DNA from 2 places in the Paenibacillus sp. Cedars genome. Region 1 is predicted to be linked to the other one. Evidence: a T-box and tRNA genes for the amino acid it is inferred to sense, from the RefSeq annotation. Region 1 holds a T-box; the other holds one or more tRNA genes.
What was found. A T-box is a leader RNA that pairs with one kind of tRNA and senses whether it is charged. The one in region 1 lies ahead of pheS (phenylalanine--tRNA ligase subunit alpha), so its partner is inferred to be a tRNA-Phe.
Positions count from the first base shown of each region.

Region 2: it encodes a tRNA-Phe, which carries the amino acid that the T-box ahead of pheS (phenylalanine--tRNA ligase subunit alpha) is inferred to sense. The anticodon was not compared.

Region 1 covers NZ_CP020866.1:864,082-874,938, reverse strand. The annotation lists gene B9D94_RS05765 (cell division protein ZapA) at 1-1,098, opposite strand, end outside; gene pheT (phenylalanine--tRNA ligase subunit beta) at 1,358-3,808, opposite strand; gene pheS (phenylalanine--tRNA ligase subunit alpha) at 3,838-4,872, opposite strand; T-box leader at 4,939-5,214, opposite strand; gene abc-f (ribosomal protection-like ABC-F family protein) at 5,318-7,189, opposite strand; gene B9D94_RS05745 (pyruvate kinase) at 7,985-8,542, opposite strand; gene B9D94_RS05740 (YolD-like family protein) at 8,889-9,116, opposite strand; gene B9D94_RS05735 (DUF4183 domain-containing protein) at 9,238-9,522, opposite strand; gene B9D94_RS05730 (DUF4183 domain-containing protein) at 9,652-10,443, opposite strand.
Region 2 covers NZ_CP020866.1:465,646-484,371, forward strand. The annotation lists rRNA gene B9D94_RS03655 (23S ribosomal RNA) at 1-1,390, shown strand, start outside; tRNA gene B9D94_RS03660 (tRNA-Asn) at 1,464-1,539, shown strand; tRNA gene B9D94_RS03665 (tRNA-Ser) at 1,543-1,634, shown strand; tRNA gene B9D94_RS03670 (tRNA-Glu) at 1,651-1,725, shown strand; tRNA gene B9D94_RS03675 (tRNA-Val) at 1,791-1,866, shown strand; tRNA gene B9D94_RS03680 (tRNA-Met) at 1,886-1,962, shown strand; tRNA gene B9D94_RS03685 (tRNA-Asp) at 1,994-2,070, shown strand; tRNA gene B9D94_RS03690 (tRNA-Phe) at 2,139-2,214, shown strand; tRNA gene B9D94_RS03695 (tRNA-Thr) at 2,236-2,311, shown strand; tRNA gene B9D94_RS03700 (tRNA-Tyr) at 2,316-2,400, shown strand; tRNA gene B9D94_RS03705 (tRNA-Trp) at 2,407-2,480, shown strand; tRNA gene B9D94_RS03710 (tRNA-His) at 2,503-2,575, shown strand; tRNA gene B9D94_RS03715 (tRNA-His) at 2,622-2,697, shown strand; tRNA gene B9D94_RS03720 (tRNA-Gln) at 2,716-2,790, shown strand; tRNA gene B9D94_RS03725 (tRNA-Gly) at 2,806-2,880, shown strand; tRNA gene B9D94_RS03730 (tRNA-Cys) at 2,892-2,965, shown strand; tRNA gene B9D94_RS03735 (tRNA-Arg) at 2,978-3,054, shown strand; tRNA gene B9D94_RS03740 (tRNA-Leu) at 3,062-3,141, shown strand; gene B9D94_RS03745 (hypothetical protein) at 3,782-4,081, shown strand; gene B9D94_RS03750 (PspA/IM30 family protein) at 4,155-4,832, shown strand; gene B9D94_RS03755 (PspC domain-containing protein) at 4,835-5,335, shown strand; gene B9D94_RS03760 (PspA/IM30 family protein) at 5,337-6,023, shown strand; gene liaF (cell wall-active antibiotics response protein LiaF) at 6,196-6,840, shown strand; gene B9D94_RS03770 (sensor histidine kinase) at 6,889-7,962, shown strand; gene B9D94_RS03775 (response regulator) at 7,940-8,590, shown strand; gene B9D94_RS31865 (hypothetical protein) at 8,894-8,974, opposite strand; gene B9D94_RS03780 (YwmB family TATA-box binding protein) at 9,050-9,583, shown strand; gene zwf (glucose-6-phosphate dehydrogenase) at 9,721-11,268, shown strand; gene B9D94_RS03790 (peptide chain release factor 3) at 11,388-12,968, shown strand; gene sspI (small acid-soluble spore protein SspI) at 13,051-13,287, opposite strand; gene B9D94_RS03800 (potassium channel family protein) at 13,430-14,092, shown strand; gene B9D94_RS03805 (TrmH family RNA methyltransferase) at 14,179-14,982, shown strand; gene B9D94_RS03810 (DUF1801 domain-containing protein) at 15,108-15,554, shown strand; gene B9D94_RS03815 (SRPBCC family protein) at 15,639-16,061, shown strand; gene B9D94_RS03820 (ArsR/SmtB family transcription factor) at 16,065-16,409, shown strand; gene yunB (sporulation protein YunB) at 16,520-17,485, shown strand; gene B9D94_RS03830 (M23 family metallopeptidase) at 17,603-18,685, opposite strand.

The sequences.
Region 1 (10,857 bases):
CTGGAGACGGCGACGCTCTTCCTCCGATTTGCCGGATTCCTGCTTCAGTCCCTCAAGCTCCTTCGCGAGTCCTTCCGCCTTCGTCCGGAAGGATCGCAATTCCTGCTGAGAGGCATCTCCTTGCTGTTTGGACAGCTGCAGCTCTTCCTTCAGTTTCACGGACTCCGCTTTAGCGGCAGTCAGTTCCTTCTCCGTGGTCGATAATCGCGACTGCAGCTGCCCTCCGCGATTGCGCTGCTCCGAGAGCTGCTTCTCCAGATCCTGAACGGTTGCTCCGTGCCGCTGCTCTAACTCCTGCGCACTTTTCGAGTGCTCCTGCTTCAGATCCTGCATAGACTTCGTATACTTCTGTTCCCAATCCTGAACGGTCTTCGAGTGCTGCTGCTCCTTCTGGAGCGCCTCTTGTTTATGGGAGCTCTCCAGCTTCTTCAATTGTTCAGCCTGCTTCTCTTCGGCCTGTTTCACTGCTGCCCGATGAGTCTGCTCCAACTTATCCAGCGCTTGCTTGTGGGTGCCCGTCAACTGCGAAATTTGCCCTTCATAACGGCGTTTCATATCTTCAATCGCCTGCTTATGACCGCCCTCCAGCTTCTCCCGCTGTTCCTTAAGACGTGCTTCAAGCTGCTGCTTCTCCTTCAGCAGCTCTTCCACCCGGCTCGATTCCTTCTGGAGCAGCTCCTTGGTTCGCTCTGACTCACTCGTTAAATTCTCAGTGGAAATTCTGTACTTATCAGCTAAGGAAGACTGCTCCGCCAGCCTTTGCTCCAGTTGTTCCAGCTGCTGCCGGTGTCTTTCCTGCTGCTCGATTTGAAGCCCTTGCACCTTGGCAAGCTCCGTACGCAGTTCATTGCGCTCGGCCGTCATCTGTTTGGCTTCATTCTGATACTCCAGCTTCTGTAAAGCTTCTTCAGCCATATGTACTGCGGCCAGGACGGCAATGCGCGGGGTATCGAGCCTGGAATGTGCCTTGGATATGGTGCGCATGCGGTCATCCACATAGTTCGCTACCTGTCTAGTGTAATCACTGCTATTGCCAACAAGTTTATAGGAAGTTCCGTAGATGTCTACGGTAACGCTTTTACGGTCCGGTGTAGTCACAGTTGTGCCCTCCTTCTATTATGTGTAGATTCTATGATGTCTGAAATGGTCTATCCTCTTTCTTCATTATATATGAGATAACATCTGGAGACGAACCTCAAGAAAACAGACCGAAGTTTGGTATATGATAACACAGTTTTGTGCTTATAATTATGTACCCTGCGGGCATCCTGATGCAAATCCCAGTTCCATTTAGAGCAAAAAAGCCCGCATCGAATCTCTGATGTAATGGATTCGATGCGGGCGTTCACAATTCCTGCTATTTTCTTAATTCTGCGCCAAAAGTTTGCTGGAGCGCTGAGACTGCTTTTTCGGTAACCTCGGCAACCTCTTCGTCCGTCAACGTCCGTTCCTGATGACGATACGTCAAGGAGATGGCAACACTCTTCTTGCCTTCCCCAAGCTTGCTGCCGGTGAAGACATCAAACACCTGAATTTGCTGCAGCAGCTCGCCTGCATTCTCCTTGATGACTTGAATCAGGGAGCCGGCTTCAACCTGCTCATCGACCACGATGGCAAGATCGCGCTCCATTCCCGGGAATCTAGGCAGATCGCGATAAGCGACGCGGGCATTGGTCAAATCATACAACGGCTCAAGCAGGATTTCGGCAGCATAGGTATCTTCCAAATCCAGCTCTTGCTGCGTCTTCGGATGAATTTGTCCCAGTACACCAAGCAGCTGCTGGTTCTCGCCTTGACCCGTATATACTGAAGCGGAGCGTCCAGGATGGAATCCTTCCGGGCTATTTGCCACGTAAGTGATGTCCTCAACGCGTATTCCAAGATAGTCGAGTACCGTCTCAAGCGCTCCCTTCAGATCGAAGAAGTCCACTTTGGCAGGCTGCACATTCCACTGCTTGTTTCCTTTACGGCCTGTCATGAGCAAGCCGAGAACCGGACGCTCCAGCGGCTGCTTCGTCAGCGTCTCCTCTAACGTATGAAACAAGTTCCCTATTTCAAACAGGGCCAGATCCGGCTGTTTGCGGTTATGGTTATACACAGCGATATCCAGCAGCTGTGGCAGCAGGCTGGTGCGAAGCACGCTGCGGTCCTCACTCATCGGCATGGCAAGCTTAACTGCCGTGCCTTCTGACGCAAGAGAAGTAAACATTTCCGCTTGCTGCGGATGAATGAATGAATACCCCAGAACCTCCTGGAAGCCGCTATGTGTCAGCAGCCGGCGAAGCGAGCGGCGAATAGCCTGCGCTTTTGTCAAGGAGCCCGGTGTTGTCGGACCTTCAATCGCCGTTGTCGGAATGTTGTCGTATCCATACAAGCGGGCAACCTCTTCAATCAAGTCCACATCCAGCACGATATCGCCGCGGCGGGACGGCACCTGAACATCCACCAATCCTTGGCCTGCATCACCGCTCGGGAAATGCAATCTCGAGAAAATGGTTTTTACCTCAAGCAGAGACAGCTCCGTGCCCAGATACCGGTTGAGCTTCTCCAGCGACAACGTGATAACGGTCGGCTCGGCATGAGCGCTGCCTGCCTCGACAATCCCCTGATGTACGGCACCGTCGGCATATTTCGCCATCAACGCCGCTGCACGGTTCAGCGCAGGTATGACTGCCGCTGGATCCACTTCCTTCTCGAAGCGCGAGCTTGCTTCCGAACGCAAGCCGAGCTGACGGGATGTTTTGCGAACGGTACCGCCATCGAATTTAGCCGATTCGAGGAGAATATTCACCGTACCGTCCGTTACTTCGGAGTCCAGGCCGCCCATAACGCCTGCCAGAGCTACAGGTTTTCCACCGGCTGTAATAACCAGCATATGCGGCTCCAGACGACGCTCTGCTCCGTCCAGCGTTACCATCGTTTCACCGGCTTCAGCCATTCGTACATGAACCGCGCCGTCCTTCAAGTGGTCCGCATCAAAAGCATGCAGCGGCTGGCCATATTCAAGCATGACATAGTTTGTAATATCCACGATATTGTTGATCGGCCGCACGCCCGCTGCCATCAATCGGTTCTGCATCCACAGTGGGGAAGGCGCGATTCTTACTCCGGTAATATAGCGCGCAGCATAATGGCTGCACTGCTCAGCTGCACCGATTGTAACCGAGATATGATCCGCAGCTGTATCATGAACTTCCATCACTTCTTTCTCAGGGTTTGGAAGGCTCAGTTCACGTCCCAGAATAGCACTCACTTCATATGCTGCGCCCAGCATACTCAGGCAATCGGAACGGTTCGGCGTCAGATCCAGCTCCAGAATCTCATCGTTCAGACCCAGCACGTCCACTATCGGCTTACCGATCTCGGTTTCAGCCGGAAGAACGAGAATCCCTTCCTGCAGCTCCTTGGGCAGCAGCTTGTCGTTCATGCCAAGCTCCTTGGCCGAACAGATCATACCTTGGGAAAGAACACCGCGCAGCTTGGCTTTCTTGATATCCATGCCGCCGGGAAGCTTCGCGCCTACAAGCGCTACGGGCACTTTCTGGCCGGCATCCACATTTTTTGCTCCGCAAACGATCTGGATATCTTCCTCCTGACCGGCATCCACGATGCACACATTCAGCTTATCTGCATCAGGATGCTTCTCCTTACTCTTGACGTAGCCTACGACAACTTTGTTAATGCCCTGATTCCGTTTCTCGATCACATCGATTTCAATACCGGCTGATGTAATACGGCTCGCTAAATCCTCCGAGGTCACACCTTCGAGCGAAATATAATCGGACAACCAATCGGTTGATACTCTCATTGTCTGTTCACTTCCCTTTATCGTTTAAATTAGATCCGCGTGAATTGATTCAAGAATGCTGCATCGTTGTTGAAGAAATGACGGATATCATCCACACCGTATTTCAGCATGGCAATCCGCTCAACGCCCATACCGAATGCAAATCCGCTGTACTTCTCAGAGTCATAGCCGCCCATCTCAAGCACCTTCGGATGAACCATTCCGCAGCCTAAAATCTCAAGCCAGCCCGTTTGCTTGCATACGCGACAGCCACTGCCCCCGCATTTCACGCAGGATACATCCACTTCCGCGCTCGGCTCGGTGAAAGGAAAGAAGCTTGGACGCAGTCGAATCTGCGTGTTATCGCCGAACATCTCCTGCACGAATTGCAGCAGCGTTCCTTTCAAGTCACTCATGCGAATGTTCTCACCGATCACCAGTCCCTCGATTTGATGGAACTGGAATGAATGGGTCGCGTCATCGTCGTCCCGGCGGAATACGCGTCCCGGGCAGATGATTTTGACAGGCGCCTTCCCTTGCATTGACAGCATCGTCCGGGCTTGCACCGGGGATGTCTGCGTACGCATCAGCAAATCCTCCGTCAAATAGAAGGAATCCTGCATGTCGCGCGCCGGATGATTCTTCGGCAGATTCAATGCCTCGAAGTTGAAGTAGTCCGTCTCCACCTCCGGACCTTCCGCTATGCGGTAGCCCATACCGATGAAAATATCCTCGATATCCTGAATGACCTTGCTGAGCGGATGAGCCGCGCCTTGGGTGAGCTTGCGTCCCGGAAGGGTTACATCCACCTTCTCCGCACGCAGACGCTCTTCGGTTTCCTGCTGCTGGAAGGCCTCCTGCTTGCTGGAGATGACTTCCTCAATCGCACCGCGCACATCGTTGGCCACCTGGCCAATGACAGGACGCTCCTCTGCGCTCAGCGCGCCCATTCCGCGCAGTATTTCAGTCAGGGCACCTTTTTTGCCAAGGTATTTCACCCGTAAATCGTTCAGCTGCTGCGGATCGTTGACATCCTGCAATTGCGCCAATGCTTCCTGCTTCAATGCTTCTAATTTTTCCTTCATGGCTATTCGCACACCCCTTTGTAAACTCCATCATTGTACTGAAAACAAAAAAGGCCTCTCCTCCCGAAAAGGGACGAAGAGACCGTGGTACCACCCTTGTTAACATGCCATCCTATCCTTGCCAAGACCATTGTACCCTTGGATTGGATATGGCTTATCATGCTCACTTGACCGACGTAACGAATCGGACCCGTTATCCCCTACTGACCGGCAGCATGCCGTGTTCAAGGAACTGCTCCGGAGCGAACTTCGCCAGCCTGATTCTTTGAGAGACACTCTCAATCCATGGTATCTCTTCCCTGTAAAGAGGCACTAGCTACTTTTCTCCATCGACGCATTTTGTCTTATACAAATATATAGGGTTTATTATATGCAACCTTGCGGGATATGGCAAGTTTCATTTCCCCCATTTTAACCCTATCGGCTCGATTTTAGTCAACAACGCTTATTTATCCGCTTGAAGATTGGCTAGCTCAGCCCGAAGTGCTCTGATTTCAGCAAGCCAGTTCGCCTCTTCCCCCGCCTCTATCTCGTCGGTTGATAGGCCCAGCAATTCCTGAACCCGGTATTCAAGCGCCATACGGCGGTTATCTTTCTCTGTGTCCCCCTTGATGACACCAATGCGAGAGGCCTGCTCTTCCTCCTCGTCCACGCTCCCCTCAAACCATACCGGAGCTTCACCAGGCTTCAGTGTCAGCAGCCGGTTGGCGATTTGGCGCACCAGATACCGGTCATGGGATACAAGCGCAATCGCACCCGGAAAGTTCACGAGCACCTGTTCAATTACCTCGCGGGTATCCACATCCAAGTAATTCGAGGGTTCATCCAGAACAAGCAGATGGGCTCCGCTGAAATATAACTTGAGAAAAGCCGTTCTGCACTTCTCCCCCATGCTCAGCTGCCCCATCTTCTTAAATACATCGTCCCTTCGGAAAAGGAACGAACCGAGCAGCGTGCGTGCACGGCTCTCCGTCATGCCCGGTATGACAAGCAGGCTGTCCAGCAGTGTGGTTTCGGGCTCAAGCCCTTCAAGCTCCTGTGAGAAATAGCCGATCCGGATTGAAGGATTCTGTGTGATCCGTCCCTCCTGCGGATCGATCTCTCCCAGCAGCAGCTTGAGCAGCGTCGTTTTGCCGCTTCCGTTAGGTCCCCTTACGGCCAACCGGTCGCCTCGGTTTAAATAGAAGGTCAGCTTATCAAAAAGACGGGTTTCCCCATATCCAAAACCTACATCCTTCACCTGGAGAAGCGTGCGACCACCAAAAGCTTCCCCCTCCAGCTCCATGTTCAGCTTGGGACCGCTGCGCGGCTTATCTACCCGTTCGGCTTCAAGCCGTTCCAGTGCCTTCTCCTTGGCGTGATATCGCGAGATGTTTTTCTTCGCCTTCGCTTTGTAGAAGCTGGCGGTTATCTTGACGTCACTGACGTCCCCGGCCGCATCATGCGCTTTATGGAACCACTCCTCGTACCTGCGGATCGACTCCTCCAGCGCCTTGCGCGCCAGCTCCTGCTTGCGATAAAGCGTCTCCTGCTCGCGCAGCTCCCGTTCTTTTTCCCGGCGGTAATCCGTATAACCTCCCCGGTAACGCCTGAGTTCGTCTGGTGTCAACTCGCATACGGAGGTTGCCACCCGGTCGATAAACTCCCTGTCGTGAGACACAAATAACACGGTCCCCTTATAGGACGATACCAGCCACTGCTCCAGCCAGACCAGGCTTTCATTATCCAAATGGTTCGTTGGCTCGTCGAGCAGGAGAAATTTCGGAGCGGATACCAGCAGGGCCGACAGCATAACCTTCGTCTTCTGTCCTCCGCTGAGTTCGCGGTAGGGAACAGGCCACACCTCTGGCCCGATTCCCAGCATCGTCATAGCTTTCTCCACCTCGGTTTCCCATTGGAACCCGTTCTGGGACTCGAAGCGCTCTAGCAGATTTCCGTACTGCTCCAGCAGTTGTTCCATGCTCTCATTGTTCCCGCTATTCATCAGCCGCTCTACACCGGCAAGCCCAAGCTTCAACTCCCAGAGCGAAGCATGACTGCGGCTTCGCACCGTATCGATTGCACTCATGCTTCCCTCATCCGGCTCATCCTGCTGCCTGAGCCAGCCCCAGCGCTCCCTCGGCAGAATCGTCTCCACTACGCCCGAGGTCGGTTCGAGCTCGCCTGCCAAGATGGAGAACAGCGTCGTTTTACCAGTACCATTCCGTCCGTACAGCGCGATCCGTTCGCCTTCCGCAACCTCAAACTGAATTCCTTCAAACAGCGGCCTTCCTTGCAGTTCCATACTTATATCTTTTGCTTTTAAAATCATGGTCATATAACCTCATCCTCTCTCTTGGAAAACATAAAAAAACCGCAAGCGTTAGCCTGCAGCGGATGTTTAAAGAGGATGATGGAGCTGAAGACGGGACGATCTACAGCAAGCAGCCACTAACGTTCGGCTGTTCATTCCAAGCCAGCCTTGACGGTTATGGAGATAAACTCGATAACACGGGCCGTTAGCGAAAGCTGTAAGTTCGTTCCGTATATGTGATTTTATTACATAAGAGCACCGTTTCTACACAACAAAAAGAGGTACCCCGGTCACATTTTTCAGACACACCAAATCTCTCCTCTACCGCCGTAGAGAAACGCCTGCAAAACCACATGCAGTTGTTTAGAGAAAAGGGTGTCTTACTTCATTGGACTGGGTTACCTCGCATTCTTGGAATGAAATTATCGCCATTATAACAGATAATCCTAGGATGTAAAAGGGGCATCTGCGAAAGTCATTAGTGGCAATTGGTTACTTCGTTCCATTTGTGTACACTTACTTAGGCAAAAAGGTAAAGACGGTGAAGAATAATGATCGAGTTGTTTGATCTTATTCATAGGGCATAATGTTTACCTTTATTGGAATCATTATCGGGGGTACCATAATTATTGGTGTGATAACCAACGCTGAGTTACGACATCTTCGATGCATGAAAGCAGAAATAGAAGTAATCAAAGACCAAGATACAAATACCTAAAGGCATTTATGTCGATAAAAGAATGAACGCGAATCAATTATCTGAATTGACTTGAATCGGCTATCCTACAATTTTGTACATATCCATGGGTTAACATTGCATTAATACAATTTCTCTCCTCCACGACCACTGGAAGGACCATAATATTCTAACAAGTAGCTATCCCTATATCGCTTGTAAACCTCTTCTAATATTGTATCATTTTCGAATTGTATATATCCAGCCAAATATAGAGCAACCAAATAGTCTTCGAATCGCTCATTGCCCAGTGTCATTTCTTCCTTATCAATTCCAAAAAAAATTGCTGTTTCAATAGATAACAAATTAGAGCCACCTATCTCGGTTCCACCTGAAATATACATATTATCTTTTGAATTCACAGTTAAGTTAATTCCATTAGGGACTAAAGATTCATCATATTCTTCCGAATTAAGTTTAAAAAGTTCCTTAATACCCCTTTTATCTCTAAAACTATATGCTTTAACTGCTTCATCAAAATTCTCGTAAGGGTCACATCTTAGTCCTGAAAAATTTTCAAGATCCGTTTCTACAGCAAAATATTTATCTTTTAGAATCTTATCGATCTGTTCTAAATTAAAAGGGTTGGGAATGTCTAAAGTCATATACTTATCATAAAGTTTTTGGATATCTATTTGCATTTTATAAACCTCTTATTATTTAGAATTAATGAATCCGTGTTTTGAATAATATTAAGAAGGTACTAGAGTAAGAACTTATCCTTTGTAGATTAACTTGTTTTCTTTTTTGAAGCCCCAAGCTACCTGCTGTTCCGTAAAAGATATGACCAATCTGGCGACTAGTATCTTTTCCTCCATGGTAATGGTAATAGTAGTAGGTCTCATTATATCCGTTTGCACGATGACTTTCAGGTCCAGTAAAGAAACTTTGTCCAGCTCTCATTGCAAGATCTTTAGCATCATTTTGATAGGTTGCCCAAACCTCATTATGTGCTGCTTTTCAAATAATTCAAAGCTTGTTCTTCTGTCAAAGGCGACAAACGGTCCACAAAAAGGGGGGCACTTCAAAATGAAGGTGGGGCCTTCGTAATTTATTTTCAATTTCATCGATCTTAATCCAATGACATTCACCTTCAGCCATGGACAATTTGATCTCTCGTCTAAACGTGTGGATCAGAACGACAATCCCTGTTAACTCCGTATTTTCATATTCATCAAACAGCCTTATGGTCAGGGTTCGATGTTCGTTATCCATTGATTTAGTAGTACCGACAACGCATCCGGGAAGGATCAAAATTCCCCTTTGGTTTGAAATCAGAGAAAAGACCTACTCGTTTAAAAATCAGAGCAGGTCTTTCTTTGAAAACCAGCATGAATTAAGAGACAACGAATTGAACTATAAGTGGAGTTCCAGGATCTAACGTGTCGCCATCAGGGATGGTAATCGTCGTTGTTGTAACAGAAGAAACGTCAGCCGTTTGCATTATACCATTCACATAAAGGTTGTAATAGTTGAACGTACTCGGAAATACCGTGGCAGCTGTTCCTGCATCATTGATAAACGCTGTTGCTGCAATCGCGAATGTTGTTCCTGTTCCCGTTCCAGCACCCGCTGTAGCAGTGAATCTTCTACTGTTTTGATACGGTGGTACTATTGGCATTTTCATCGCCTCCCTTCATTCTTGAGACTCATACAGATTTTCAAGCAAAAACTTAGAAAACATGCCTGATCCTCTTGTACAATAAATGCAGAGGGTTCGGGAGAAGTGAGGGCATTCTTCTAAAAATTACTAGACAGTAACATTCGCCGTTAGCTGTACTGCTTCTAAAACGATAGGGGTTCCCGCATAGATTATGGTGCTTTGTGCCGGAAATAATAAGCTGGTAGGGTTTACATCATACGAATTACCCGGCTGAAGAATTCCATTTATATAAAGATTGTTAAAACTATTGGGGTCGAGTGCTGAGAAATCCGCAACTGGAGCCCCCAAATCGTTGGTGAAAAAACTGGCTGGAATTGTAACCGACATGGTTAAATCCAAATCTGTTTCCGGTTGATAAAAATAACGGTTTGTCGTAGGCGAGATGGTAACTTCTGGAATTACTACAGGTCCAGGAGGGCCTTGAGGACCTATCTCTCCTTGTATTCCTCGAGGACCTATCTCTCCTTGTATTCCTTGAGGACCTATCTCTCCTTGTATTCCTTGTAATCCCGGAAGGCCTTGTATTCCTGGGGGACCCTCAGATCCATCAATCCCTCGTTCTCCTCGAGCTCCCGGAATACCTTGTATCCCTTGCGGACCTGAAATCCCTTGAATACCTGGCTGGCTTAGCGATCTCTGCATTTCACACCATTTATCTAACTCAGCCTTCATTTCGGATTTAACTTCCTGTATTGCAGCTTGTAAGGCTTGCTGATCAATTGCAGCTTGAAGATTTTGCTTTCTTCTATTTAATAAACACCACATTGATAACCGCCTCTTACAAAGGGGTTTCTTACGAAAAACTGTTTTTTTAATTCTTTTGGTATATTTGTATTTTCTTTTTGCCTTTAAACATTTGTACTTACGTTTAGCTGCCATCCTTCATTTACGCCTCCTTCCCTTAGACTTCATGACTGTGTGTATGATCATATCTATATGTCAAATGCACATTTTGGGGGTGGACGAATAACTTGTATCAAACAAACCGGAACCATTCCGAGATAAAAATTAGGCGTTATTATTAGGGGGATCCCAGTTCGTTATACCTAAGAAATGACTCTAAGAATCAGCGCCCTTACTCACAACCGCCCCAATCCAATTTTCCGATCAGAATTACTTCCTTGAGCCCATTCTTAACTGAGTTCATCAACCTTCTACTTCATCTCCGGAGACCAACATTACTGATATTTCTCAAGAAAAAACAATTGGAGTTTTTTGATCCTAATTTCAAGGAAAGAGCTATATCTCAGAGATTAGATCCGGATACTGATTCAATCAAGAAAACACGCCTAT
Region 2 (18,726 bases), 390 kb from region 1:
AGGCAAATCCGCACATCGATAAGGCTGGGCTGTGATGGGGAGTGAAAATTATAGTAGCGAAGGTCATGATCTCACACTGCCAAGAAAAGCCTCTAGTCAGGTGAAGGTGCCCGTACCGCAAACCGACACAGGTAGGCGAGAAGAGAATTCTAAGGCGCGCGGAAGAACTCTCGTTAAGGAACTCGGCAAAATGACCCCGTAACTTCGGGAGAAGGGGTGCCTCGGTAGGGTGAATAGCCCGAGGGGGCCGCAGTGAAAAGGCCCAAGCGACTGTTTAGCAAAAACACAGGTCTGTGCGAAGCCGTAAGGCGAAGTATACGGGCTGACGCCTGCCCGGTGCTGGAAGGTTAAGGGGAGCGGTTAGGAGCAATCCGAAGCTGTGAACCGAAGCCCCAGTAAACGGCGGCCGTAACTATAACGGTCCTAAGGTAGCGAAATTCCTTGTCAGGTAAATTCTGACCCGCACGAATGGCGTAACGACTTGGGCGCTGTCTCAACGAGAGATCCGGTGAAATTTTAATACCTGTGAAGATGCAGGTTACCCGCGACAAGACGGAAAGACCCCATGGAGCTTTACTGCAGCTTGATATTGGATTTGGGTACGATCTGTACAGGATAGGTGGGAGCCTTCGAAGCATGAGCGCCAGCTTGTGTGGAGGCGACGTTGGGATACCACCCTGATCGTATCTAGGTTCTAACTTGGTACCGTGATCCGGTGCGAGGACAGTGTCAGGCGGGCAGTTTGACTGGGGCGGTCGCCTCCTAAAGAGTAACGGAGGCGCCCCAAGGTTCCCTCAGAATGGTTGGAAATCATTCGAAGAGTGCAAAGGCATAAGGGAGCTTGACTGCGAGACCTACAAGTCGAGCAGGGACGAAAGTCGGGCTTAGTGATCCGGTGGTACCGCATGGAAGGGCCATCGCTCAACGGATAAAAGCTACCCTGGGGATAACAGGCTTATCTCCCCCAAGAGTCCACATCGACGGGGAGGTTTGGCACCTCGATGTCGGCTCATCGCATCCTGGGGCTGAAGTAGGTCCCAAGGGTTGGGCTGTTCGCCCATTAAAGCGGTACGCGAGCTGGGTTCAGAACGTCGTGAGACAGTTCGGTCCCTATCTGTCGTGGGCGTAGGAAATTTGAGAGGAGCTGTCCTTAGTACGAGAGGACCGGGATGGACGTACCGCTGGTGCACCAGTTGTTCCGCCAGGAGCATGGCTGGGTAGCTACGTACGGAAGGGATAAGCGCTGAAAGCATCTAAGCGTGAAGCCCCCCTCAAGATGAGATTTCCCAACTAGTAAGACCCCTTGAAGACGACGAGGTAGATAGGTTGGAGGTGGAAGTGCAGCAATGCATGGAGCTGACCAATACTAATCGGTCGAGGGCTTATCCAAACATATTTCAATGTGCTGCAACTTCGTTTCGTATCTAGTTTTCAGGTGATTAAGCATCTGAATTGAATATTGTTCCCTGATAGCTCAGTTGGTAGAGCACTCGACTGTTAATCGAGTTGTCACAGGTTCGAGTCCTGTTCGGGGAGCCATACGGAGAGGTGTCCGAGTTGGCCGAAGGAGCACGATTGGAAATCGTGTAGGCGCCAAAAGCGTCTCGAGGGTTCGAATCCCTCTCTCTCCGCCACTATTATTTCAAGCAAGGCCCGTTGGTCAAGGGGTTAAGACACCTCCCTTTCACGGAGGTAACAGGGGTTCGAATCCCCTACGGGTCACCATTATATTCAAAAAAATACTTGCTTCTTGTGCCGAAATTTGGTACGATAAAGGTCGCTTTTGTTACGGAGGCTTAGCTCAGCTGGGAGAGCATCTGCCTTACAAGCAGAGGGTCGGGGGTTCGAACCCCTCAGCCTCCACCATATATACACCTTTTAATGACGCGGGGTGGAGCAGTTCGGTAGCTCGTCGGGCTCATAACCCGAAGGTCACAGGTTCAAATCCTGTCCCCGCAACCAATTTATATCACTTATAGTGATCATACCTTATGGAACTGTGGTGTAGAGGCCTAACATGCCTGCCTGTCACGCAGGAGATCGCGGGTTCGAATCCCGTCAGTTCCGCCATTATTTACAAGCTTCAGGGATAAGATGAGTATCCGATATGGGTTTCGTCGAAGTTCGCGAAGAACTAAGGCTCGGTAGCTCAGTCGGTAGAGCAGAGGACTGAAAATCCTCGTGTCGGCGGTTCGATTCCGTCCCGAGCCACCATGTAATTTTATAATTGTGTATGCCGGTGTAGCTCAATTGGTAGAGCAACTGACTTGTAATCAGTAGGTTGGGGGTTCAAGTCCTCTCGCCGGCACCATTATGGAGGATTAGTGAAGTGGCTAAACACGGCAGACTGTAAATCTGCTCTCTTCGAGTTCGGTGGTTCGAATCCATCATCCTCCACCAGTTTTTAGGGGCATAGTTTAAAGGTAGAACAACGGTCTCCAAAACCGTTGGTGTGGGTTCAATTCCTGCTGCCCCTGCCATTGAATACTTATAATGAACTTGGCGATCGTGGCGAAGGGGTTAACGCACCGGATTGTGGTTCCGGCATTCGTGGGTTCGAGACCCATCGGTCGCCCATTACTTCATTATGATTATTCTCTAGAAAAAACTATTACATTATGGCGATCGTGGCGAAGGGGTTAACGCACCGGATTGTGGTTCCGGCATTCGTGGGTTCGAGACCCATCGGTCGCCCCATAGTTTTTTAAAAAATGTTGGGGATTAGCCAAGCGGTAAGGCAACGGACTTTGACTCCGTCATGCATAGGTTCGAATCCTATATCCCCAGCCATTGATTTTTTAATAAGCGGACGTGGCTCAGCGGTAGAGCATCGCCTTGCCAAGGCGAGGGTCGCGGGTTCGATTCCCGTCGTCCGCTCCATTTTTGTTTCTGGCGCCATAGCCAAGTGGTAAGGCACAGCTCTGCAAAAGCTTTATCCCCAGTTCGAATCTGGGTGGCGCCTCCATTACAAACTTATGTGCCCTTAGCTCAGCTGGATAGAGCGTTTGACTACGAATCAAAAGGTCAGGAGTTCGAATCTCTTAGGGCACGCCATCAGTAAGCCGGTGTGGCGGAATTGGCAGACGCGCGCGACTCAAAATCGTGAGGGAAACCGTGGGGGTTCGAGTCCCTTCACCGGCATCATCAAAAGGAATGCAGACTATAAACGTCTGCATTCCTTTTTTCGTATTGATCTTTTGTTAGGTTAGTTACTCCACGCTAAGCCTCCGTTGCTTTTTATGATAGGGACTGATGTAATGCTCCTCAGTATGTAGGCAGCTCCTGAATTGCACCTAACTGCATGCCTTTAACTGCAAACCTTTAACTGCAAACCTTTAACTGCATACCTTTAACTCCCCCTTTTTAATACACTATCGTATTTCTTTACGTGGTATTAATCCCCTCACTAATCCGGGACACGTTTAATTCCAGTGCTTTCAATCAAATGAATATCTTTGATTTTCTTACAAGGCCTTTGTAAATCAGGACATATTACGCGACCCGCGGTATAGATCCTTTCTAAACCGACACTTTTAGCACTGCTCTAAGGTAATCAGACAGCAGTAGAGCTATGCTCTCGATGGTAATGATACATCCCATGGAATGAGCTTAGAGCAGATCTAGTGTAAGGGTTGGACGCAGGTCTGTAGGTGGCCCCGACTTAGGTCTAGGTTCAAAAACCGTCCGCAGGCCGTTTTAGTTCATCTTGAAATTACCTAGAATAGAGTCATAAGGTTGAACAAAAGAAACAACAATCAAATAACAGAAAGGCGGTGCATAAATGAGGAATTCAAAAGGAAATGGAATAAGTATCCTGTTGATTGGTTTAGGGATATTGGTTCTCCTGGGAATATTCGGTCCTCTGCTCGGATGGTTGTTCAGTCTTCTAATTCCAGTGCTGATGGTCGCTTTGGGATATTACGGGATCCGTAGAGGAAATACCTTAATCGGATGGATTATTCTCGGTATCGGTGTGATCTGGTTGATGGGTAAACTCTCCTGGTTGATCGGTCCGATCTTTGGAATCATCTTAATCATCTACGGGGTGTCCAGATTGAAGAATGGCAGACCACGTTACTGATATAACACAATAATGAATGGCAGGCATAAACAGCCAGATAATGATCGCGATAGAAGAGGAGGACTAAGCCAATATGAGTGTTTTCCGGCGGATAAGAGACATAACCGTTGCAACATTGAATGAAAAGCTTGAACAGAGCCAGGATCCGGTTCGTTTGATCGACCAGTTCCTTCATTCAACCAGACAGGACATTGCAGAAGCAGAGAAACTGCAGCAGCAATGCCAAGTACATTCCAGACAGCTGAAACAGCAGGTGGATCAAGCAGAAACCATGCGCTATAAACGTGAAGAGCAGGCATTGCTCGCACTGAAGGCCGGTGAAGATCATCTTGCCAAACTTGCATTGCAGGAAAAGTTGATCTATGAGGAAAAAATTGAGCAGTACCAAGGCCTGTTATCCTCAAGCCTGGAGTCGCTGAAAGAAATCGATGAACAGCTCGGCGAGCTGCGCATGGAATATCAGACGGTGTACAGCAAACGTCAATATTACGTTGCCCGGGTCGAGACCCTTCGTCTTCAACAAAAAATGAATGAACGTACGGGATCCTACGGCGGCGGTCAAGATGTACCCAAGATGTTCAATCGCCTAGAAGATCGCATCAGTGATTGGGAATTGGAAGCCAGAAGCCTTCGCGATTTACGGCGCATGGGGCAAGAATACATGAATCAGGCTGGTGAATCGGTCTCCACTGTATTGGAAAAGGAACTTGCCCGCTTGAAGCAAAAGCTGAATAACAGCGGAAAGGAGTAAACATGACTAGATTGTACCGTTCCACCCGCGACAAAATGTTCACAGGGTTGATCGGCGGTATATCCGATTATTTCGGAGTCGAATCGACCCTACTCAGAATCATATTTGTAATCAGTATCTTTTTTACAGGCGGTACAACGCTCTTAATATATCTGATTGCATCCCTCGTAGTTCCCAAAGAACCGTATTATCACGATCCGTACGGACCACCACGGGGAAGACAGGGCGGCGGATATCGTTACAACGATAATCCAGGACCAGGTCCAGGCTACAATGGTTACAACGACGGTTATGGACGCCAAGGCTATCCTAATGAACATGGGATCTTTGGTCCGAAATATGACCGCTCTGGGCGTCCGGATGGAGGACATGGCGCAAGAAACAACGCGTCCCCGGATTCCGATCTGGATGCAATGATGAAGGATATCGAGAAGAAGGCAATGCAGAAAGAAATTGAAGAACTTAAGAAAAAACTTTCGGACTATGAGAAGGGAGATAAATAACATGGGAGTATTTAAAAGACTTAAAGATATGACAAAGGCATCGGTGAATGAACTGCTGGATAAAGTAGAGGATCCGATCGTAATGTTGAATCAGTACCTGCGCGATATGGAGGCAGAAATTCATGAAGCAGAGGTAACGGTTGCGAAGCAAATGGCTAACGAGCGCCGCATGAAGCAGCGTGTGGATGAGGCAGTAAAAATGGCTGCACAACGCGAAGCACAAGCTGAATTGGCTCTGAAAAACGGTCAAGAAGAAGTGGCTCGCAAGCTGCTTGAAGAAAAAATTTATTTCGATCAAAAAGAAACCGAGTATGTGGAGCTGCACCTGCAATCCGAGGCTCAAGCGAAAGAGCTTGTCGCTCAGCTGCATGAAATGAAAGACGAGTTCTACAAAATGCGTAACAAGCGCAATGAGCTCGTAGCCCGCGCTCAAATGGCTAAAGCGAAGAAACAGATGTCTCAAGTGAGCAGCCTGCACACGATTGAAAGCGGCAGTGCTTCGATGGGCTTCCACCGTATGGAGGAAAAAATTATGCAGTTGGAAGCAGAAGCTGATGTGCTCCGTGCACCATACCGTCCTAACAATGCTGTATACACCAGCCCGGTGGATGCTGAGAAGCAGTTGAAGGTGGATGAGCAGCTGCAAGCTTTGAAAAACAAAATGGGTAATTCCTCAAAGTCAGAGTAATTGCTTAACAAGTTAGCAAAATAAGTACAAACCATATTCGAAATCCATGTTCATATGATATGCTATACGGTATGATAGTTGTCCGAATAGTACAGGTAAAGCCATACAGTGTGGAGTGTCACACTGATATGGCTTTTCCGAGCTTATATCTTGGTCATCAAGGAGGTGCGACATGGACAGAAACCGCTGGATTGCAGTTGGTTTAATGAGCTTGGGATTCATTATGCTTTTCGGCCGATGGTTTGGTTTCTTCACCATTGTCGCCCTGCTGCTCATGTTTGCAGGTGTCCTTCAGATCAGGGAAAGTCACGTGAAGAAGGGATACATTCTGCTCGGAGTAGGTGCCGTGATGCTGCTGCTGGAGCATCTCATGCTGATTATCGGCATCAGCTTGATTTCGCTAGGTATTTTTTATGGTAAGTCCAAACGGGCTCATACAACAACAGGATACATTCAGAAGCAGAACTTTATGTCCAACTTTGATTGGGACCGTGCACCGTGGGTGATGCGAAGTCTGAGTGTGTGGCATGTGCTTGGAGAGGCGGATGTGGACCTATCGCTTGCGCTTCCTGAGGAACGCCAAACCGTCCTGATGTTCCACGGAATGCTGGGCGATATTGATCTGATGATTCCTGACTATTATGGGGTGGAGATCGAAGCATCGATACTGTTTGGCTCCATTCATATGGACGATCGGAAGGAAACCGGCATCCTCAATCGAGTTCGATATAAATCGCCTAATTATGAGGCCAGTGAGTATAAGGTGAAATTCATTGTTTCTTATTTAGGCGGGGATTTGAATATAAGAATGACCTAATAAATGCAGAAGCATTGTTTTGTTTAAACCATTCAGGAGGGTTGCCCCGTGGAAACAGAAAAGAAAGCAAATATGATTACCCGACATATGCGCGAGGGGACCCTTCTTGGATTGGTTGTCATGCTCGTTGTTCTTTATTTATTATATACATATGGTTATCTTAAGCCGTTTGATTCGTGGAAGAACCGGATCGAAGCCGGCATTACTCTGGTACTGCTGCCGATTGGACTTGGAGCCATTTATGGATTCTTTCAAGGATATCGGGTAAAGCGCCGGGTCGATCTTGTAAGGGAAACACTGGTAAACTGGGAAAAAGGCAGCCTAACGGACGTAATGCCCGATATCGGTGAAGATGAAGTGGGCAGGCTCGGCGAGCAGCTGGTTAAGATCAGCAAACGCTGGGAGGATCAAGTATCTTCCCTGCAGCGACTGTCTACGAACAATGCGCAGCTTGCAGAGCAAGCCAGAGTCACGGCGATTGTAGAAGAGCGGCAGCGTCTGGCACGCGAGCTTCATGATGCGGTTTCTCAGCAGCTGTTTGCGATCTCGATGACCGCAACAGCCGTAGGAAGAACGCTGGATAAGGATTTTGACAAAGCACAGCGTCAGGTCGCGCTGATTGAGGAAATGTCGGCCGTTGCACAGTCGGAGATGAGAGCACTGCTTCTTCATTTGCGGCCGGTCTATCTCGAAGGAAAAGCGCTTGAGCAAGGACTGAAGGATCTGATCAAGGAACTGCGGATCAAAGTACCCATGGAAATTACGTTTGAGATGGACGATGACATACATTTGCTAAAAGGGATTGAGAATCATCTGTTCCGTATCGTTCAGGAGGCGATGTCGAATACACTTCGGCACTCCAAGGCGGAGAAGATGGATATCCGCATTCATCGTAAGCAGAATACCGTTCGGGTGATGCTGCGGGACGACGGGATCGGATTCGAGTTGGATGACAAGAAACAAACTTCCTACGGTCTGTCCACGATGCAGGAACGGGTAACGGAGATCGGGGGCTCGGTACAATTCATAACAGCACCAGGTAAAGGGACGCGAATTGAGATTGTTGTGCCGCTCATAAATGACGAACGTAAACGGGGGGATGGAGATGGAAACACCGATTAAGGTGCTGCTGGTGGATGATCATGAGATGGTTCGGATCGGTTTGGCGGCCGTTCTGGGTACAGAGGATGGCATCGAGGTGGTTGGTGAAGCCGGCAGCGGCGAGGAAGGGATACGCTTAGCCCAGGAATATCATCCAGATGTGGTGCTCATGGACTTGGTGATGGACGGAATGGACGGGATCGAGACGACGCGTCAATTGATGAATCAGTTCCCGAATCTTAAGGTTATTGTACTGACCAGCTATCTGGACGATGAGAAGATGTATCCGGTTATCGAAGCAGGCGCCTTCAGTTACTTGTTAAAGACTTCCCGCGCTTCAGAAGTAGCCGATGCGATACGTGCAGCCGCACGGGGGCAGTCGGTACTCGAGTCGCAGGTGGCCTCCAAGATGATGAATCGCTTCCGGCATCCGCAAAATGAAGCACCGGCCCATAACGACCTCACGGATCGTGAGATGGAAGTGCTGCGATTGGTGGCCCAGGGCAAGTCGAATCAGGATATTGCTGATGATTTGATTATAGGCATCAAAACTGTGAAGTTTCATGTGACTAATATTTTGGGCAAGCTGGGTGTAGAAGATCGTACCCAGGCGGCCATATATGCATATAAGAACGGGTTGGCTGAGTAAGAACGGCCGGCTCTTTTTTTATAGAAATAGAATTTATTAGTTATCAACAGGCTGATGAATTTAATGGCGAGAGGCGGCGAGAGGCGCATTTTTCAAGTTGGGTGTATAAATCCGCTGTGACGAGGCTATCCTTTTAGTAGATTGATAGATTCGTACGGGGAGGCGTGGCTGACGATGCGGAAGATGCAATTACAGATTATTGTGATGATGTTGTTGCTGTGTGGAGCGGCAGGTGTCATGGCGGGTTTTGCAGGAACAACGAAGGACAATATGGGCGTAACGGTTCCGCAAGCAAAAGCAGTCTCAACCTCGGCAGGATGGGAAGCAGCAGGTGTGGCAGCAAAAAGTGATCTGGAGCTCCTTGTCGATCTGGGGGAGGAACACATGGACCCTTCGGCTCTCTTAACGGTAAAAATTCAAGGAGAAATCATAAATACCGTATCTGCGGATCAAGCTAAGATGCTTGCGGATCAGTTAGCGGGAGCTATTGGGCTGTCAGAGGTCACTACGGCTCGACTTCATGGAAACGAAGTATTCCATGCTGAAGCGAAGGTTTCCGGTGTATCTGCGCAGCTGGATTGGGCGCTCAGCGAGGAGGGTAGCAGTTACATCAGAGTGATGCTTATTGGAGAGGCAGCAGAGCAGACCACGGAGATGATGACGATGCAGCAGAACATCCAGGATGAGATGAATCAGGCAGGCATTGCCAACACATGGAATGCGGCCATTCAGGGGTATGCATTGAAAACAAGGGGTGTCGAGGAGACGATGAATCAGGTAGAAGAATCCATATCCGCTGAACTTCCTATTCGCTCGGTTGAAGATTATGCGGATGACACAACTTTGAGTCGTTCATATGAGGCTCCTTCCTTGGATGCTTTCGTGATGAGTGGCAGCACACCCATTCATATGCAGATGGCGGTGCATGAAGATTCGGTGAAGAAAAGTAATAGAATAACGATCGGATTTCCCGTCATTACAATAGAGTACTGAAAATGATTTCTGAAACTCCGATGAAAAAATGTGGAATGAGATAGCATACTTTATATGAATATGCTAAAATGTCATCACATCGTGTTAAGTTCCGATGCATAAAAATACACTATAATTCATAGAAAGAATGAGGAGCCATGGCTGAAAATCAAAATCTAGATACATTGAAGACACCGGGAGCGGTATTTTTCATCTTTGGAGCGACCGGTGATTTGGCAAGACGTAAGTTGTTTCCGGCGATCTACAGTCTTTATCGTGAAGGGAAACTGGATGAGGATTTTGCGGTAATCGGCGTGGCGCGGCGTCCGCGCACCCAGGAAGAGTTCCGCGAGGACGTTTATCGTTCGATTCAGGAATTCTGCCGATACAGTTCGGAACAGGATAGTGAATGGCATGCATTTGCACAGCATTTTGAATATAAATCTTTAGATATTAACAATATTGACGGTTTCCGTGAGCTTCGTGAACAAACAGAGCAGTTGGAGACGAAATTTAATATACCGGGTAATCGCTTGTTCTATCTGGCGCTTGCACCGGAATTGTTCGGCAGCGTATCGTTTAACCTGATGAAGGGCGGTATGCTGGACGGAGAAGGCTGGAACCGTCTGGTGATCGAGAAGCCTTTTGGCTACGATCTGGAGTCGGCTGCCAAGCTGAACGAAGAGATCCGCAAGGTGTTCAAGGAAGAGGAGATTTATCGAATCGACCACTATCTGGGCAAGGAAATGGTACAGAACATCGAAGTTATGCGTTTTGCGAATGCTTTCTTTGAGCCGCTCTGGAACAACAAGCATATTGCGAACATCCAAATTACGCTTGGCGAAACGGTTGGCGTAGAGGAGCGGGGAGGATATTACGACCATGCCGGCGCACTGAGGGATATGGGACAAAACCATATGCTGCAGTTGCTGACCATGATTGCAATGGAGCCGCCTAGCCGTCTGCTCGCAGAGGATATCCGCGACGAGAAGGTGAAGGTACTTCGTTCCCTGCGTCCATATGCCTCACATGAAGAGGTGAAGAACAACGTTGTCCGTGGCCAATATACCCACGGCTCCGCAGGCGGCAAAGATCTGCCGGCTTACCGTGAAGAGGACAAGGTTAATCCGGAATCCAATACAGAAACCTATTTTGCGGCCAGAGTATTCGTGGATAACTTCCGTTGGGCGGGCGTACCGTTCTATATCCGTACAGGCAAACGCCTGCCAGTCAAAACAACCGAGGTTGTTGTCGAGTTCAAACGGATGCCAACAAATGTATATTTGGGACAGAAGCATTCTCTGGAACCTAACTTACTCGTTATCCGCGTCAACCCGATGGAAGGCATTTACGTGAAGATTAACGCCAAGAAGCCAGGTTCGGAGTCGGAGATCGCTCCTGTAGCGATGGACTTCTGTCAAAGCTGCATCGTGGGAATCAATTCGCCTGAAGCTTATGAGCGTCTGCTGCATGATGCAGCCCGCGGTGATTCCACCTACTTTACGCGCTGGGATGAAGTGGCTTCAGCCTGGTCCTTCGTGGATCGAATCGCAAACGCCTGGAGAGAGAACCAAGGGGAGCTGGAATCATATCCTGCAGGTTCTTGGGGACCAAAGAGGGCGGATGAGCTTCTGGAAGAAGACGGATTCCACTGGTGGCCCGTTAATGGTCAACTCGAGGATAACGTTGTGTGGTTGAAAAACTAACCAATTTCTAAAATTTACGTGATAAAAATCATCCTCATGCGCACCGCGTATGGGGATGATTTGCGTATTAATTGTGGTACAATGATATACATGACTTTAGTTACGAAGGGATAAGTGAAATGGCAAAGCTAATAGATGAACTGCAGCAGGAAGTGGATAAGCGACGTACGTTTGCGATTATTTCCCACCCTGACGCCGGTAAAACAACACTGACCGAGAAGCTGCTCTTGTTCGGGGGCGCCATTCGTCTGGCTGGATCGGTTAAGGCTCGTAAAGCGAGCAAGCATGCAACGAGTGACTGGATGGAGATCGAGAAGCAGCGCGGGATCTCGGTTACCTCGTCTGTTATGCAATTTGATTATTTAGGGCATCGAATTAACATATTGGATACGCCAGGTCACCAAGACTTTAGTGAAGACACCTATCGTACGTTGACGGCCGCAGACAGCGCAGTCATGTTGATTGACGTTGCCAAAGGGGTCGAGGCTCAGACCATTAAGCTGTTTCAGGTCTGTGCCAAGCGGGGCATTCCTATCTTTACGTTTATTAACAAGCTCGACCGAGAAGGACGCAGTCCGTTCGATCTCATGGAAGAGCTGGAGCAGGTGCTCGGAATCCGTTCTGTACCCATGAACTGGCCGATCGGATCTGGACGCGATCTGTGCGGTGTATACGACAGGGTTAAGAATCAGGTTGAATTGTTTCAGGGAGACGACCATTCCAAGATTAAAGTACAGAAGGTCGAAGGCTATGAGGACCCGCTGATTCGTGAGATGGCCGGTGATTACCTGCATGATCAATTGTGCCAGGACCTGGAGCTTCTGGATGTCGCTGGCGACCAATTTGATCTGGAGAAAGTTATGCAAGGTCAGCTGACGCCCGTATTTTTTGGAAGCGCGATTAACAATTTCGGTGTTCAGACTTTCCTGGAGAACTTTCTTCAGCTTGCGCCGAAGCCGGAGCCGCGCCGCAGCACGGAGGGTGTGGTGGAACCGACCGACGAGAAGTTCTCCGGGTACGTATTCAAGATCCAAGCCAATATGAATCCGGCTCACCGGGATCGTATCGCTTTTCTGCGAATTGTGTCGGGTAAGTTCGAGCGCGGCATGAGTGTGAAACACGTTCGCGTAGGCAAGGAAATCAAGCTGTCGCAGCCGCAGCAGTTCCTGGCGCAGGATCGAGATATTGTGCAGGAGGCTTATCCTGGCGATATCATCGGTCTGTTTGACCCGGGCATTTTCCGTATCGGAGATTCCCTCAGTCAAGGACGAGAAGTGATATTCGATGAGCTGCCAACGTTCTCCCCAGAGATTTTTGCGAAAGTAACGGTGAAGAACGCGCTCAAGCATAAGCAGTATCAAAAGGGGATTGACCAGCTGACGGAGGAGGGAACCATTCAGGTATTCCGTACCGTTAGCTTCGACGAAACAATCCTCGGGGTTGTAGGTCAGCTCCAGTTCGAGGTATTCGAATACCGGATGAAGGGTGAATATGGTGTCGATGTCCAGCTTCAGCGGATGCCGTATCAGTTCGCACGCTGGATTGTGGATGAGACCATTGATCCGTCCAAGTTCCGGATAAATTCAACGCTCGTGAAAGACAAGAAGGATAATTATGTTGTCCTGTTCGAGAATGAGTACGCAATGAGAACGGCAATCGATAAAAATCCAACCGCGAAGTTTCTAGAAACGGCTCCGTAAGTTGTAGATCGTAATGCGGTACATGAAAACAATCCCCCAGCTATGACGGCTTAGGGGATTGTTTTTTTTGTTGACCTTGGGTTTATCCTTGCAGGTTGCCGGGGGTAACGGTTTTCAAATGGTCGTGAAGGGAAGTGACAAGGCTGTTCTGCTGCGAAGCATCCATGTCTTTCCACATCATTTCAAACATCACACCGAGTCCCGGTAGCGCGGCTTCAGGCCCGTCAACGGAACCCTCGATCATGGAGCGCAGCTCTTCTTCGTCCTGGTTGTGGACTTTATGAATGACGGCCTGCCTTAGATCTAACAATATGGACATGGAAATGTTCCTCCTTGTTATGAAAGGGTCATTGTGTAATGTACCCGTTAAGCGGCCGTTACATTCAAGTATTCGGGACAGTATGATATACTGATATCATTCATATTAGGAAATGGACCTAGGCTCGTGGAGGGGTATATATATGGCTAAGAAGCAGTACGCAGTAATCGGTATGGGGCGTTTTGGCACAAGTGTTGCCAAGGAATTAAGCAGCATGGGATTTGACGTATTAGCCGTCGATGCGAGCGAACAGCGCATACAGGAAATCGCGAATTTGGTCACTCATGCCGTATCGGCAGATTCGACGGATGAAGACGCGCTTCGGGCGCTGGGCATTCGGAATTTTGACGTGGTGGTTGTGGCAATTGGCGAGGATATTCAATCCAGCATTTTGACTACGCTGATTCTGAAGGATCTTGGTGTACCGGCCATTATCGTCAAAGCGAAAAACGAGCTGCATGGTAAAGTCCTTAACAAAATCGGTGCGGACAAGGTGATATTCCCGGAACGGGACATGGGGCTTCGGGTTGCCCATCATTTGGTGTCACCGAACATTTTGGACTATATTGATTTATCGGACGACTACAGTATTATGGAGATGCTCGCTACCGGAGATCTGATCGGTCATAATCTGAGGGAGCTTGATATTCGGGCACGTTTTGGCTGCAATGTCATGGCGATCCGAAGTGACGCGGATATGAACATCTCGCCGAGTCCCGATGACCGGATAGAGGACGGCGATATTCTTGTTATCGTTGGGCATAAGAACGATTTGACAAAGCTGGAGCTTGCTTATCCGAAATGACGTCGGTAATGTGAATTTTTGTGAATGTAGTATCAGGTTGAGTGGAACTCAGCAATGTATATAAGCAAAGAACGGATGGATTAAGAATGGAGATACTATCGCCGCAGAATGCCAGGGTAAAGGGCTGGGCACAGCTGCAGGAGAAGAAACATCGAGATAAGCAAAACAAGTACGTGGTTGAAGGTATCCATCTTGTTCAGGAGGCCTTGTCATCCGGTGCGGATATCGAGTGCATAGCTTATGATATGGATAAGGGTATCCCATTTGAACTCCGTCAAATTCCAGATAGGGGTCAAGGTGCCGAATGGATTGGCGTATCCCATGCGGTGATATCAAAAGTCAGTGATACTCCGTCCCCGCAGCCGGTGTTTGCCGTTGTTCGGAAGGAAGCGCGTCAATGGCAGGACTTGATCATGCGCGAGAACGGATTGGTCATTGTTCTGGACGGTCTTCAGGACCCAGGCAACGTGGGAACTATTATACGGGGGGCGGACGCCGTAGGTGCTGCTGGCGTTATACTAGGACGCGGCTGCGCGGATTTGTATAACCCCAAGACGCTGCGCTCTACCATGGGCTCCCTGTTTCATCTGCCGGTGCTGGAGGGCGAGCTGCTGAGCATTTTGCCGGAGGCTCGAGAGCGAGGAGCCCGATTGGTGACAACCATGTTGGAAGGGAAGCGTTCCTGCTTCGAGTATGATTTCAGAGGGACAAGCTGGATTGTAATTGGAAGCGAAGGCCGTGGTGTCTCGCCTGAGGTTGCGGCTATCGTGGATGACGCGATCCGTATCCCGATGCCGGGTCAAGCGGAATCGCTGAATGCAGCCATGGCGGCGTCTGTGCTCATGTACGAGGCACTGCGGCAAAGACATTACGCAGACACAGGTCAATAGCAGATAGGGTCTTCTTCTGGGCGGGAAAGTGATTAGGTATCGTTGCTGATCATTTTCCGGCCTTTTTAAGTTATTTTTGAGAAAATGGAAAATCTAACGGGAGAGGTAGAAAGGAGTTTATTCCAATGTATGAGCAAAAAACGAAAGAGACAGATAACAGCGTGGTGGAGTTTATCGAGCAGGTGGATTCCCCTAAAAAGCGTGAGGATGCTTATCGCTTACTTGATATTTTCGAGGAAACAAGCGGCTTTCCAGCCAAGATGTGGGGACCCAGCATCATCGGTTATGGCTCATACCATTATCGTTATGCATCCGGTCACGAGGGAGATGCGCCGCTGGTTGGGTTTTCTCCCCGAAAAGCGAAAATCAGCCTGTATTTTGCCCCTGGTGATGATAAACGGGAGGAACTGCTGAAGAATTTCGGCAAGCATACAGCTGGCAAAGGGTGTGTGTACATTAACAAAATCGCGGATATTGACGTTGAGGTGCTGAAGCAGCTCATTCGAGAATCCATTGTCTTTCTGAACGAAACCTACCCGGATCAACATCAGGAGGATAATATTGGTATTTGACGCGAAACCTATTGGTATCATATTATGTTAAAAGGGAAACCAAATGGTTTCATAATTCAAACATAAGTGAGGTATCATTTTGCCATGGACAACCCATCAAACGGCAAGCTGCCGGATATTCGCCATACCCTTGTACTTCAAGCGCCGATCGAAAAGGTGTGGAAGGCTGTATCCACCTCGGAAGGCATTGCGGCTTGGTTTATGCCAAACAACTTTGAACCGGTGGAGGGCTTTGAGTTTGAGCTGAATGCAGGTCCATTCGGGAATTCACCCTGCAAGGTTACAATCATTGATGAGCCCAACCGTCTGTCTTTCAACTGGGGGAAGGATTGGAGCGTTACATTTGAACTGGTACAGCAAGGAGATCATACGGAATTCACGCTCATCCACGGCGGCTGGACAGCGGATCAAGTCACCGAGTTCGGAGAAGCTCACGATATTGTACGTGGCCGTATGGACGGCGGATGGGCAGGAATTGTTCAGAAGCTTGCCAGATACGTGGTTTAATCCATGTCTCAAGCTGCTGCAAAGCATGATGTTTATCAAGCCATTGCAGATCCCACGCGCCGCAAACTGCTTGGTTTGTTAAGCGATAAGGAAATGCCGGTTAAGGAAATCTCGGGGCATTTTCCAATGACGCGTACCGCCGTGTCCAAACATCTACGAATTCTGGGGGAAGCGGGGCTCGTGCAGGAACGCAAGGTTGGACGCGAGACCCGCTATCGCCTGGATGCCGAACCGCTGAAGGAATTAAAGGATTGGCTCGCTTACTTCGATCGTTTCTGGGAAAATAAACTGTCGATGCTGAAGCATTACGTAGAAGAAGAGGAAGTTCGATCCCATAAGGAAGAGTAAGGATAACCTATCCTTGCTCTTCTTTTTTGCCGTTTGTCCGCATACCCTCTATACAGGAGAGCTTGCCATGGTAAACATGCTCCTCGGGGCGTAAATAGGGGGGACCAAGCATGAGACGAAAGAGATGGGGAAGCAGACGTATATCCTTTCCGTCCCTGTCATGGCCCAGACCAAGGAGGGCTTATAAACCACCACGCAGAGGCTTTAGGCCCGTACCTCAGAGCCGGGGCCGTCCTCAGGCTGCCAAACGGCGCAGCATGAAAAAATGGTGGCTGATCGGTGCTCTGCTCCTTGTGTTTGGGATCGTTGAGTTTTTTATGTATATTGAACAGAATCTGCGTCCGCCAATCATGCATCTTGCGCAAATCAGGGTGAAGCAGATTGCCACCGAAGCGATTAACAAAGCGATCACATCACAGGTGACCCAAGGCAAGGATTTTGATAACCTGGTTAACTGGAAAACGGATAGCAACGGCAAAGTGACGGGATTCATGCTGAATTACGCCGAGCATCTGAAGATTACGTCCCATACAACCGAGGTTGTTCAGAAGACACTGGACGACATCCATAAGCGTAAGGAACAGATTCCACTGGGCCAGGTGATGAAGAGTCCAATCATCGCTTCATTCGGTCCGCAAATCCCATTAAAGATCGAACCGCAGGGAGCGGTAAAGGTTCAGTTGGATACTAGGCAGCAGGGAGCCGGTATTAATATGATACTGGTGGAGGTATTTGTTCATATTGTAACCGAAGTGGCGGTAGTTGTTCCTTTTGACATGGAGCCACAGATTGTGGAGGCCGATATTCCCATCTCCTATCTGCTCGTGGTCGGCGATGTGCCGATGTATTATTATGATGGTCAGGGAAAGGCTGTTGGTGAGAATAAAGCTAGCGCGCCAAGCATAGCGATTCCGCCACCAGTGACGAATGAGAACAACCATAACTCGCAGCAGGAAACCCCACCGGCAACAATTCCCGGAAATCCGGTTGAGGGAAGCGATGTGCCCATTATTCCTCCTCCTTCGTCCGGTGGCGTAAGCTCAGGACAACAAGAGGGGACAGGGATCGGGGATTAAGCATTAGGGGTTAGCCTATTATTCGGAATACCTACCTGGGTTTGTACTCGGACCGTGTGATTGAATCAGTTGAGCAGTTGATGTCATTGAACGAAAAAAACGCGCCCTGAGCTAAGCTCAGGAGCGCGTCTTTTTCTTGGTTCGTCTTTCTTCTGCTTCCCAATGCTTCAGCAGCGGGTAAGGATCGAATGCCCACTCGGTGAGTCCGGTATCCCGGTAAATGCCGTAATGGAGATGAGGAGGAAATTTGCCTTGGGTTCCGGGCTTTCCGTACCCTGAGCTGCCGACCCAGCCCAGGGTTTGCCCCGGCGTCACAACATCCCCAAGCGAAATGCCTTTGTCGAAGCCTTGCAGATGGGCGTAATAGTGGTAATGGTTGTTCAGGTCACGGATGCCGATACGCCAGCCGCCGTATTTATTCCAGCCCTTGATTTCAACAACACCGTAACAGGTACTGCGAACGGGGACTCCATAATGGGCGAACAAGTCGGTTCCTTCATGGACTCTTCTGCCGCCCCAGTTGCGTCCCATTCCGAATGTGCTTCGGTAGGAATAGTCGCTTTGGACAGGCAGAGGAAAGGCATGATCGAACAAATCCAGCTTCCCAAAGGTCTCATACAGCTTGGCATACTGCATCACGCGCTGCACGGCCCGAGTGTTCTGATAGTACGACCACAATCCGATGCTGAAATCATCAGCGGCATGCCCATACGGAGATAGTCTTGTCGCAACCGTATAGAGAAGATCGATATTATTATTGGGGTCTGCCTTGCCATCTCCGTCACCATCCAGACCGATCCCTGAAAACACGCTGATCGACATCGGATCAACATCTTCCTGATTGGGATTTAAGGGACCGGTCCATCTTGTGGGAGGGATGAAGATGCCGATTGTCCGCTCTGGATGCTTGCGATCCTTGGGATGGACCCGGGTAAGTGTTCTTTCATACTGGTCGATGGCCGCAAGGCGATACCATGGAATCTGGGTCACGGTAGCAACCTGGTCGTACAACGATTTCCGATCAGCAAAAATGGCTGCGGCATCGATGCTTTCTACGGATTCATCGGCTTTGTTTATCGCGATAGAAGCGGATGCAAACACAGGTCCGCACATGCAGCAGGCAGCGGTCACTGCAGCCACTGCTGCAGTGGTCCAGCGATAATAGATGCCGCTGCGGCTCAATGGTTGTAATATCCTCAATGTGTCCTTCTCCTCCTTCTAGATTGTCATAATTAAGGACG